Regions from separate parts of the Streptomyces sp. NPDC050145 genome, predicted to be linked through region 1. Evidence: predicted binding sites of a transcription regulator. Region 1 holds the regulator's gene; the other holds the start of a gene.
What was found. The regulator HspR, encoded in region 1, represses chaperone genes until heat shock. The targets are predictions, from matches to a motif close to TTGAGNNNNNNNNNCTCAA.
Positions count from the first base shown of each region.

Region 2: a site for HspR is predicted at 3,959-3,977, ahead of lon (endopeptidase La). Genes of this name have one in related genera too.

Region 1 is NZ_JBITJS010000002.1:443,194-448,064, forward strand. It holds gene grpE (nucleotide exchange factor GrpE) at 1-69, shown strand, start outside; gene dnaJ (molecular chaperone DnaJ) at 115-1,314, shown strand; gene ACIBTU_RS05545 (heat shock protein transcriptional repressor HspR) at 1,320-1,769, shown strand; gene ACIBTU_RS05550 (hypothetical protein) at 1,855-2,085, opposite strand; gene ACIBTU_RS05555 (DUF397 domain-containing protein) at 2,099-2,299, opposite strand; gene ACIBTU_RS05560 (helix-turn-helix domain-containing protein) at 2,296-3,144, opposite strand; gene ACIBTU_RS05565 (ATP-binding protein) at 3,338-3,751, shown strand; gene ACIBTU_RS05570 (PASTA domain-containing protein) at 3,711-4,304, opposite strand; gene ACIBTU_RS05575 (calcium-binding protein) at 4,387-4,871, opposite strand, start outside.
Region 2 is NZ_JBITJS010000028.1:56,029-60,899, reverse strand. It holds gene ACIBTU_RS37155 (response regulator transcription factor) at 1-272, opposite strand, end outside; gene ACIBTU_RS37150 (spermidine synthase) at 367-1,071, opposite strand; gene ACIBTU_RS37145 (rhomboid-like protein) at 1,327-2,085, shown strand; gene ACIBTU_RS37140 (DUF3626 domain-containing protein) at 2,012-3,106, opposite strand; gene ACIBTU_RS37135 (GNAT family N-acetyltransferase) at 3,161-3,820, opposite strand; gene lon (endopeptidase La) at 4,000-4,871, shown strand, end outside.

The DNA of each region.
Region 1 (4,871 bases):
CAGGGCAAGTCCGACGAGGCCTCCGAGCAGGACGCCGAGAAGGACGACGGTGGCCCGGACAAGGGCTGACGTACACAGGCGCAACGAAATGAGTGAGGAGGGACGTCGGGGCCTATGAGCACCAAGGACTTCATCGAGAAGGACTACTACAAGGTCCTCGGCGTCCCCAAGGACGCCACCGACGCCGAGATCAAGAAGGCGTACCGCAAGCTGGCGCGCGAGAACCACCCCGACGCCAACAAGGGCAACCCCAAGGCGGAGGAGCGCTTCAAGGAGATCTCCGAGGCGAACGACATCCTCGGCGACGCCAAGAAGCGCAAGGAGTACGACGAGGCCCGCGCACTGTTCGGGAACGGGGGCTTCCGCCCCGGTCCCGGCGGTGGCGGCGGAGGTTCGTTCAACTTCGACCTGGGCGACCTCTTCGGAGGCGGCGCCCAGGGCCAGAGCCAGGGTCAGGGCGGTTTCGGCGGCGGCATCGGCGACGTCTTCGGCGGCCTGTTCAACCGGGGCGGCGCGGGCGCGGGCACGGGTGCCCGTACCCAGCCGCGCCGGGGCCAGGACATCGAGTCCGAGGTGACGCTCAACTTCACCGAGGCGGTGGACGGCGCCACGGTGCCTCTCCGTATGTCGTCCCAGGCCCCCTGCAAGGCGTGCTCCGGCACCGGCGACAAGAACGGCACGCCGCGCGTGTGCCCGACCTGCGTCGGCACCGGGCAGGTCTCGCGGGGCGGCGGTGGCGGCTTCTCCCTCACCGACCCGTGCGTGGACTGCAAGGGGCGCGGCCTCATCGCCGAGACCCCCTGCGAGGTCTGCAAGGGCTCCGGCCGCGCCAAGTCCTCCCGCACCATGCAGGTGCGCATCCCCGCCGGGGTCTCCGACGGGCAGCGCATCCGCCTGCGCGGCAAGGGCGCGCCCGGTGAGCGCGGCGGTCCGGCCGGCGACCTGTACGTCGTCGTCCACGTCGACGCCCACCCCGTCTTCGGCCGCAAGGGCGACAACCTCACGGTGACCGTCCCGGTGACGTTCACCGAGGCGGCGCTCGGCGGCGAGGTCAAGGTGCCCACGCTCGGCGGCCCGTCCGTCACCCTGAAGCTGCCCCCGGGCACGCCGAACGGGCGGACGATGCGGGCCCGCGGCAAGGGCGCCGTCCGCAAGGACGGCACGCGCGGAGATCTCCTGGTCACGGTCGAGGTCGCGGTCCCCAGGGACGAGGACCTGACCGATGAGGCCCGTTCGGCCCTCGAGTCGTACGCCAAGGCGACCGAGGACACGGACGTGCGGGCAGAACTGTTCCAGGCGGCGAAGGGAGCCTGAGCCAGATGGACGGCCGTCGACGAAGCAACCCGTACGAACTGACCGACGAGACACCGGTGTACGTGATCTCGGTGGCGGCCCAGCTGTCCGGCCTGCACCCGCAGACCCTGCGCCAGTACGACCGCCTCGGCCTCGTCTCGCCCGACCGCACGGCCGGGCGCGGCCGCCGCTACTCGGCCCGCGACATCGACCTGCTGCGCACCGTCCAGCAGTTGTCGCAGGAAGAGGGCATCAACCTGGCCGGCATCAAGCGCATCATCGAGCTGGAGAACCAGGTGGCGGCCCTCCAGTCCCGCGTCGCGGAACTCTCCTCGGCGGTCGAAGGCGCGGCAGCGGCCATGCAGCAGCGCGAGGCAGCGGTCCACGCCTCGTACCGCCGCGACCTGGTCCCGTACCAGGAGGTCCAGCAGACCAGCGCGCTGGTGGTCTGGCGGCCGAAGCGTCCGCAGGACTGATCTGGCGTCACTTGCCATGAAAGGGCCCGGAGTTCATCTCGAACTCCGGGCCCTTTCGCGCTCAAGGCCGCAGCCTCGCATTCGCTCAGTAGTAGTCTTCTCGGCTCCGATCGCGTCCCGTAGGCGCGATGGCCTCCCTGCGAAACGCGACGAGCCGTTCGTAGCCGTCGATCATCACGCTGTACTCGACCGGCGTCGCGCTGTCGCGAGGCTCGGAGATTCCAAGAATCGCGCCGGCCCTGCCTACGAGGTCGGGCCTGTTCGGGGAATCGACTACGCGGACTTCGGCGAAGAAGTGCAGGGGGTCTTCCGTCATTCTCGACCCGTTCTCACAGACCGCCCAGGAAACCGGCCCAGGCCGTGCCGCTCACGGACAGGCGCGGGCCCTCCGCGTTCTTGGAGTCCCGTACGTGGGTTGTGCCGGGGGCGTGGGCTACCTCCACGCAGTCGGGCTCGCTGCCGCCGCTGCTGTAGGTGCTCTTGAACCAGGCAAGCTCGGTCGGGGATCCGGCGTTGGTCTCGCGGTTCATAGTTCTCCCAGCACTTGCTCGATGAAGGCCAGTGACTCCCTTGGCGAGAGAGCCTGAGCTCGGATGATCCCACACCGCAGCTCGATGCCACGGAGCTGTTTCGGGTCGGATACCGGTCGCCCGTTGTACAAGCCGTCACAACGCCCGACAGCGGTCCCGTCCCCGAATTTGAGAACCTCCATGATCCCGTCCATCCCCGCGTGATCCTCCCGGTCCGTCGGCATCACCTGGATTTCGATGGTGCGCAACTGGCTTAGCTCCAGGAGGTGTTCGAGCTGGCCGCGCAGGACGGTGCGGCCGCCGATGGGGCGGCGCAGGGTCACCTCTTCCTGGATGAAGTTGAGGGCGGGGGCCGGGTCGCGGTCGAAGATGGACTTGCGGGCCGTGCGGCCGGCCATCGCGCGTTCGATCTGTTCGGAGGACAGCGCCGGGCGGCGCATCGAAAAGAGGGCCTGCGCGTACTCGGGGGTCTGGAGCAGGCCGTGCGGGCTGTGGTTCCAGTACGAGGTCAGCTCGACGGCCTTCGCCTCCAGCGCCGCGATGTCCCGTACCTTCTTCGGGTACCGGACCTCGGCGACGTCGGGCTTCATCGCCTTGAGCAGGCCGTTGGCGCGGAGTACGTCATCGGCCTTGTCCAGGAATTCAGGGCGTGGGATCCGCGTACCGGTCTCCACTTTGTAGACGATGCCCTCGCCGTACCCGAGTGCCGCGCCCAGCTCGGACACCCTGAGGCCGGCGGCCTCGCGCAGCGCCCTCAACTGATGTCCCACCAGAGCGATCACCGCCGCTCCCTGTACGTCACCGGGCTCGATCTCCCAGCCGTCACCGTCCGTCGCACCGGTCATCCGCGCGTACCTCCCGCCCGTTCGGCTCCCCGCCCACGTTCCGTGAACCGCCCTACCCGCCAAGGGTCTTGGACAGCCTGTACAGCTCTGGACAAACGCTGGACAGTGACCGTACGTGACGGGCGAGTCGCGGATCAGGGTATGCGGGGGCGGCCACGCTGAGTGACGTGAACCGAGAAACTTCAGCGTCCAGCTGTCCCCGACCTCGCGCGCGGCCCGCCTCGCCCGCCTCCTCGCCACCGAACAACTCCGCACCTGGGGCCTCGCCCACGTCCTGGACGACGCGGCGCACGTCGTCGCCGAACTCACCGCGAACGCCGTCACCCACGGCCGCCTCCCCGCCCGCGATTTCGTCCTCAGGGTGTACGTGACCGAGGGCGTCCTGCGCATCGAGGTCACCGACACCCGCGCCGACCGTCTCCCTCAACTCCGCTCAGCGGAAGGTGAATCGGGGCGCGGGCTCGTCCTCGTCGAGGCACTCGCCGAACGGTGGGGTGTCACCCAGGGGCCATTTCCCCGTAAGACCGTCTGGGCCGAGTTGCGGATTGCGGCCGTCGGGCGGGGAATCAGCGCTTCGGGCAATTCCCCATCGCGACGTAGAGCTTGACGTTCTCCGACGGGTCGAAGGGGGCACCGGGCTTCGGGGACTGCTTGCAGACCTCTCCGTCGACGCGGGGCATGTCTGCCTGCTCGACCACGCCCTCGCTTCCGTAGAGCACATCGATGGAGAGGCTGTCGTAGCCCTTCTCCAGGAGGGACTGGTAGGCGTTCTCGAATTTCTTCCCGGTCACGCGGGGTGTTCGTATCTCGGGGATGTGCGCATCCCAGTGGTCCGGGCACTTCTCCCCGTACGGGACAGCTCCGAGGTCCACCGTCTTCGGCTGGCCCCCCTTGCTCTCCAGACAGAACCGCCAGAGGTCGACGTGCCGCATGTCGACCGTCCGCCCGGCGTCGGTCGCGTCCCGGACCGAGTATCCGAACCCCTTCTCGACCTCCGTCCCGATCTTCGCCGAAAGGCTGTCCGGGCGAAGACGAGCCGGAGTCGAAGCGCTGGGCTCTGCCGAAGAGGGACCGTCCGACAGCGGGCTGGAGCAACCCGCACTCAGGGCGACCATCGCGGTCGCCAGCGCTATGCCACTGCCGAGGGTGCCGAGTCTCAACGGTCCGATCTCCTTCTGCTCGAGGGTGCCGGGGCACGAAATCCCGGTCGCCGGGGCCGGGGACGGTCGAATCCCGGCACCGTTACTTCAGCGCCACGCTGTCCCCCGTGGCCGTCACCGGGCTCGTCGTGCCGGAGCCCGCGAACTTCCAGCGCCACGTGCCGGACGCGTTCGCCGTGATCGTCGTCTTCAGCTTGCCCGCGCTGTCCGTGGTGGCGGACTTGAGGGTGGTGTAGGTCGAGGTGCCGGACTTCTTGAACTGGAGGGCGACGGACTTGCCGGCGAAGCCCCAGTAGGCGTTGGAGTCCCAGCTGGCGCGGGTCAGGGTGCCGGTCACCGTCAGGGTGCGGCCCTTGACGACCGGCTCGGGGGTGGCCTGCGTGGCGGTCAGCTTCGCGTACCGCTTGATCTTGACCGTCCTGCTGGTGTCCAGGGTGTAGAAGTCCTGGTCGGTGGCGGCCGCCTCGGCATCCAGGTGCCAGGTGCCCGCGTCGGCGTTGCGCAGGTCCGCGTAGTCGTCGGAGGCGTTCGCGTCGAAGGAGTACTTCCAGGCGCACTTCATCGTCG
Region 2 (4,871 bases), on a different contig from region 1:
GGTACCGGTCGCTGTGCCTGCACGCGACGGCAGACCTCGAGCCCGTCGAAGCCGGGCAGCATGATGTCGAGGATCAGCAGGTCGGGCTGCCAGGCCTCCGCCGTGTCGACCGCCGCCGGACCGTCCTGTGCGGTTTGCACGAGGAATCCCTCGGCCCGCAGCCGGGCGGCGATGGCGTCCACGATCGTGGGATCGTCCTCCACCACGAGGACCCGTCGCTGGGCGCCCGGGGTCGCCGTGCTGCCGTTGTGGGAGGTGTGTGTCTGCTCCATCGCCCCGCCCCTGAATGCACGCCGTCGTGACGCGCTTGACGCTTGAATGATCTGGGTTTCGGGCGCCAGCCTACGGGGAGTTACCGCCGGTCGGCTACGCGGCCCTTACTGCGAGGTGCACCACGTCGGGTACGCCTCGGACAACGGGGATCTCTTCGGTGCGGACCCCCCGGAATCCGGCATTCCGCAAGGTTTCTTCGAAAACCCCGGAGGGCTGCGCGGACCACACGGCGAGCACCCCGCCGGGGTTCAGCAGGGATTTGCAGGCGGACAGACCGGCCGGTGAGTAGAGGCTCCCGTTGTCCTCGGTGACGGTCCAGTCCGGCCCGTTGTCGATGTCCAGGCACAGGGCGTCGTAGCGCTCCCCGGCGGCGTGCACATGCCGCACGAGGTCCGCCTCGACGATCTCCGTACGGGGGTCGGCCAGGGCCCGCGCGGACAGCTCGCGCAGCGGTCCCTCACGGTGCCAGCGGATGATCGCCGGCTCGCGCTCGACGACCGTGATCCGGTGCCAGAACGGGTCGGCCGCGGCGTGCGCCAGCGAGAAGCCGACCCCGAGACCGCCGATCAGGACGTGGGGACGCTCACACTTCGCGCCGAGCGCGTCCCGCGCGGCGTCGACGAGCAGCCGCTCCGAGCGGCCGTCGGAGGTGTCCATCAGGAACGTGCCGTTCGCGATGATCTGGAGCAGGTCGCCGTGGCGGCGCAGCACGACCTCGCCGAAGGGGCCCTCGCGGCGGTCCAGGACGACGGGTGGATCGGACGGGAACGGACTCGTCGTGGTCGTCATGCGGCCCATTCTTCCGGATCACCCCGCCCCGCCGGGGGCGATCCGCGGACCTCGCCGGCGCGCGGCCGGAACGGGGAGCGCCGGGCGGTCCGCGCCCGAGTCGTGTCCGGAGGGCTGCGCCGTCCGCCCGGCAGGCGGGACGTTCCGGACAGGGCCTAGGGTGTCGGTGCGCCCGGGCCCCGTGTCCGCGTCGCCCCCGCCACCGGCAGGGGCGCCCCACGGGGTGAGTGTGGGGGGTTGATCGGCAGGAAAGGGGTGTCACACGTGAAGGCACACGTGCACACCGAGACCCGCCGGGTCCCCGCCCGCGCCCCGCTCGACGGCATCCCCGCCCAGCCCGGCGCCCCCGACCACGAGCGCGTGCCGGCCGCCCGGCGCAGGCTGCGGCCCGTGCGGCTGCTGCCCACCCCCACCGGGACGCCCTTCACCTTCGGCTACGCCTGCCTGCTGCTCGGCACCTCGCTGTTCATGGAGTTCGGCGACCCGGACACGGTCGCCGCCGCGCTGCGCGGATCCAGCACCGACGTCGCCCATCTGGCCGAACACCCCGTACGCGTCCTGCTCGCCAGCGCGCTGTGGGTCGCCGGTGGTCTCACGTCACCCTTCGTGATCGCCTTCGTCGTCGTGCTGACCGCGCTGGAGCGGCGCATCGGCGGGCTGCGGGCGGCCGGTGTCTTCCTGCTCGGCCACGTCCTGGCGACGCTGGCCACGGAGATCCCCGTGGGCCTGTCCGTCATGGCCGGGCACCTGCCGCACAGCTCCCTGCACCGGCTCGACTACGGCATCAGCTTCGGCGTCGCCGCCAGCATCGGCGCCCTCGCCGGTCTGCTCCCGCGCCTGCCCCGCTGGCTGGTGCTCGCGGCGTTCGCGGCGACGCTGGTCCAGGACCTGCTGACCTTCGAGGACCCGATGACCGGCTGGGGCCACCTCCTGGCCCTCGCGATCGGCGTCACGATCTGGCCGCTGGTACGCCGCCGGCGCCGCTCCTCCCGAACCGCACCAGGCAGTGCCACAGCTGCTTGACGTACTGCAGCACCTCGTCCGGCGCCCCGTACGCCGACCAGCTCTCGGGTGACGTGGCCGCCGAGGCCGCCGCCCGTCCGACGCAGGCCGCGTCGATCCGCCCGCCGTCCGAGAACTCCGCCCGCACCCGCGCCGCGACCGGCACGAGCCCCTCGCCGCGGAACGCCGCGAGCTCCTCGTCCGGCACCTCCGGGCCGAGCACGAACCCCGCGTGCCACTCGACGGGCAGCCCGAGCCCCGCCAGCAGCTCGCCGGTCTCCGTGCCCCGGAACGACGGGTCGAGCACGAGCGCCTCCGCGTCCGTGCGCAGGTCCACGTCCCCGTGCACCTGCGCCTCCACGTAGAAGTCGAGCGAGCGACCGGGGCCGCGCGGCGGCGCCGGGGCGGCGAGGGCCCGGATCTCCGCCGCGGGGTCCGCGCCCGAGAGACCGAGCGACTGTCCGCTCTCCACGGCGTCGGTGAGGAGCGCGGCGAGCACGGAGTGCAGGGCGTCGGCCGTGCCCACGTCCGCGGGGCCGACATGGCTGTCGCCGAAGCAGAAGGTCGCCCGCTCGGTCGCCTCCGGGCGCAGCCGCACATGGCAGGAGCCGAACCGGGGCGCGGCGCCTTCGGGATGCCGCGCCAGGTTCAGCGCCCCGTACTTGGGCCGCTCCACGGCCGCCGCGCCCGCGTACGCCCCGCCGAACAGGGCGTGCTCCCAGTCGTCGCGCAGGCCGCCGGGGTGCGCGGTCCGGCTCCCGTTCGAGAGGCCCGTCTCGTACTGGCCCCGGTAGCGGCCGTCCGCGGCGAGCCCGGCCGCGACCGTGGTCCGCCCGTCGGCGAGCAGCCGGTCCGGGTGGAAGTTCAGCGTCACGCGCGCGTGCCGGCGCACCAGGGCGATCAGCCCCTCGGCCGCCCGCTCGTCCACCCCGCACCGGGCCAGCCGGCCGACCGCGTCCTCGCGGCCGGCCAGGGCGGTCGCTCGCAGCGCCCGCAGGGCGGCGTCCTGGGCACGGGTCAGCGGGGTCACGGGTGCGCTCATGCCCGGATTTTTCGGGGCGCGGTGCCGCCCGGGCAAGCGAGTTAGGGCCGGGGGTCAGGCCGCTGTCGTGGCCCGGAGCCGGGCGTTGGTCAGCGGGGCCACCGTGTGCCAGCCCAGGGAGCGGTAGAGGAGCCGGCCCGACGGGGTGCCCGCGAGGACGCCCTGCCGGGCGCCCTGCGCGCGGGCCGCCGCCTGGAGCGTGCCCATGACGACCCTGCCGAGGCCCCGGCGGCGGTGGTCCTCGGAGGTCTCGATCATGTCCACCACCGTGCTCGCCCCGGTCGTGGCCGTCTGCCCCCGGGCGGCGAACGAGCCCTCGGTGTCGGTGAGCAGGACGCGGGTCACGCCGTCGCGGGTCCAGGTGTGCAGGTGGTACCCGGCCGGGGGCGCGGGCGGCTCGGCGTCGGTCAGCTCGGTCGTCATCAGGACGTCGCCGAGGTCGTAGGGCTCCCACTCGGGGCCGAGCCACGGCAGCACCCGCTCCGGGTCGGCGAAGACCTTGAGCTGGGCGCCCACCGCGCGCACGGACCGCGCGGCCCGGCGGACGTCGTCCTCGCGCACGCCGTCGTTCGCGGCCCCGAGGACATGGCGGCTCACGTGCGAGGCCAGGCCGACGTGGACCGTGAACCCCCAGGGCTCGGGGAGCGGGGGAGTGGCCCCGCGCGAGAGCACCCAGCCGCCGACCCAGTCCCGTACCCGTGCGTCGACCGTCATTCCACTACCCCCGATGTAATAGGCCCATCCCTCATTCATGCCTTACGTTCAGCAGCCTACGGAGCCCCCGCCGAACCGGGCCAGGTGTGATCGCTCACAGCGAACGGTCTGCGGGGAACATTCGACGGCGCCCATGCATTGAGTCGACATAGCTCAACTTGACTGCCGAAGGGGAGATCATGGCTTCGACGTCCACACCGCTCACCCTGCCCGTGCTGCCGCTCGACGACGAGGTGGTACTTCCCGGCATGGTGGTGCCGCTGGACCTGAACGACACCGACGTACGCGCCGCGGTGGAGGCCGCTCAGGCCGCCGCGCGGTCCAGTGGGGACAGCAAGGCGAAGGTGCTGCTTGTTCCGCGGATCGACGGCACGTACGCGAACACCGGCGTGCTCGGCACCGTCGAGCAGGTGGGCCGCCTCGCCGACGGCGACCCCGGCGCGCTCATCCGCGGCCGCGGCCGCGTGCGCATCGGCGCGGGCACCACGGGCCCCGGCGCCGCACTCTGGGTCGAGGGCCTGACCGTCGAGGAGACGCTGCCCGACCCGCTGCCCGGCTCCGTGACCGAGCTGGTCACCGAGTACAAGGCACTCGCCACGAACTGGCTGAAGAAGCGTGGCGCCTGGCAGGTCGTGGACCGCGTCCAGCAGATCGACGACGTGTCCGCCCTCGCCGACAACTCCGGCTACTCGCCCTTCCTGAGCACCGACCAGAAGGTCGAGCTCCTGGAGACCGCCGACCCGGTCGCCCGCCTCAAGCTCGCCACCGCCCAGCTCCGCGAGCACCTCGCCGAGCAGGACGTCGCCGAGACCATCGCCAAGGACGTCCAGGAGGGCGTCGACAAGCAGCAGCGCGAGTTCCTGCTGCGCCGCCAGCTCGACGCCGTACGCAAGGAACTGCGCGAGCTGAACGGCGAGCAGGAGGGTGAGGAGTCCGACGACTACCGCGCCCGCGTCGAGGCCGCGGACCTGCCCGAGAACGTGCGGGAGGCCGCCCTCAAGGAGGTCGACAAGCTGGAGCGGTCGAGCGACCAGTCGCCCGAGGGCTCCTG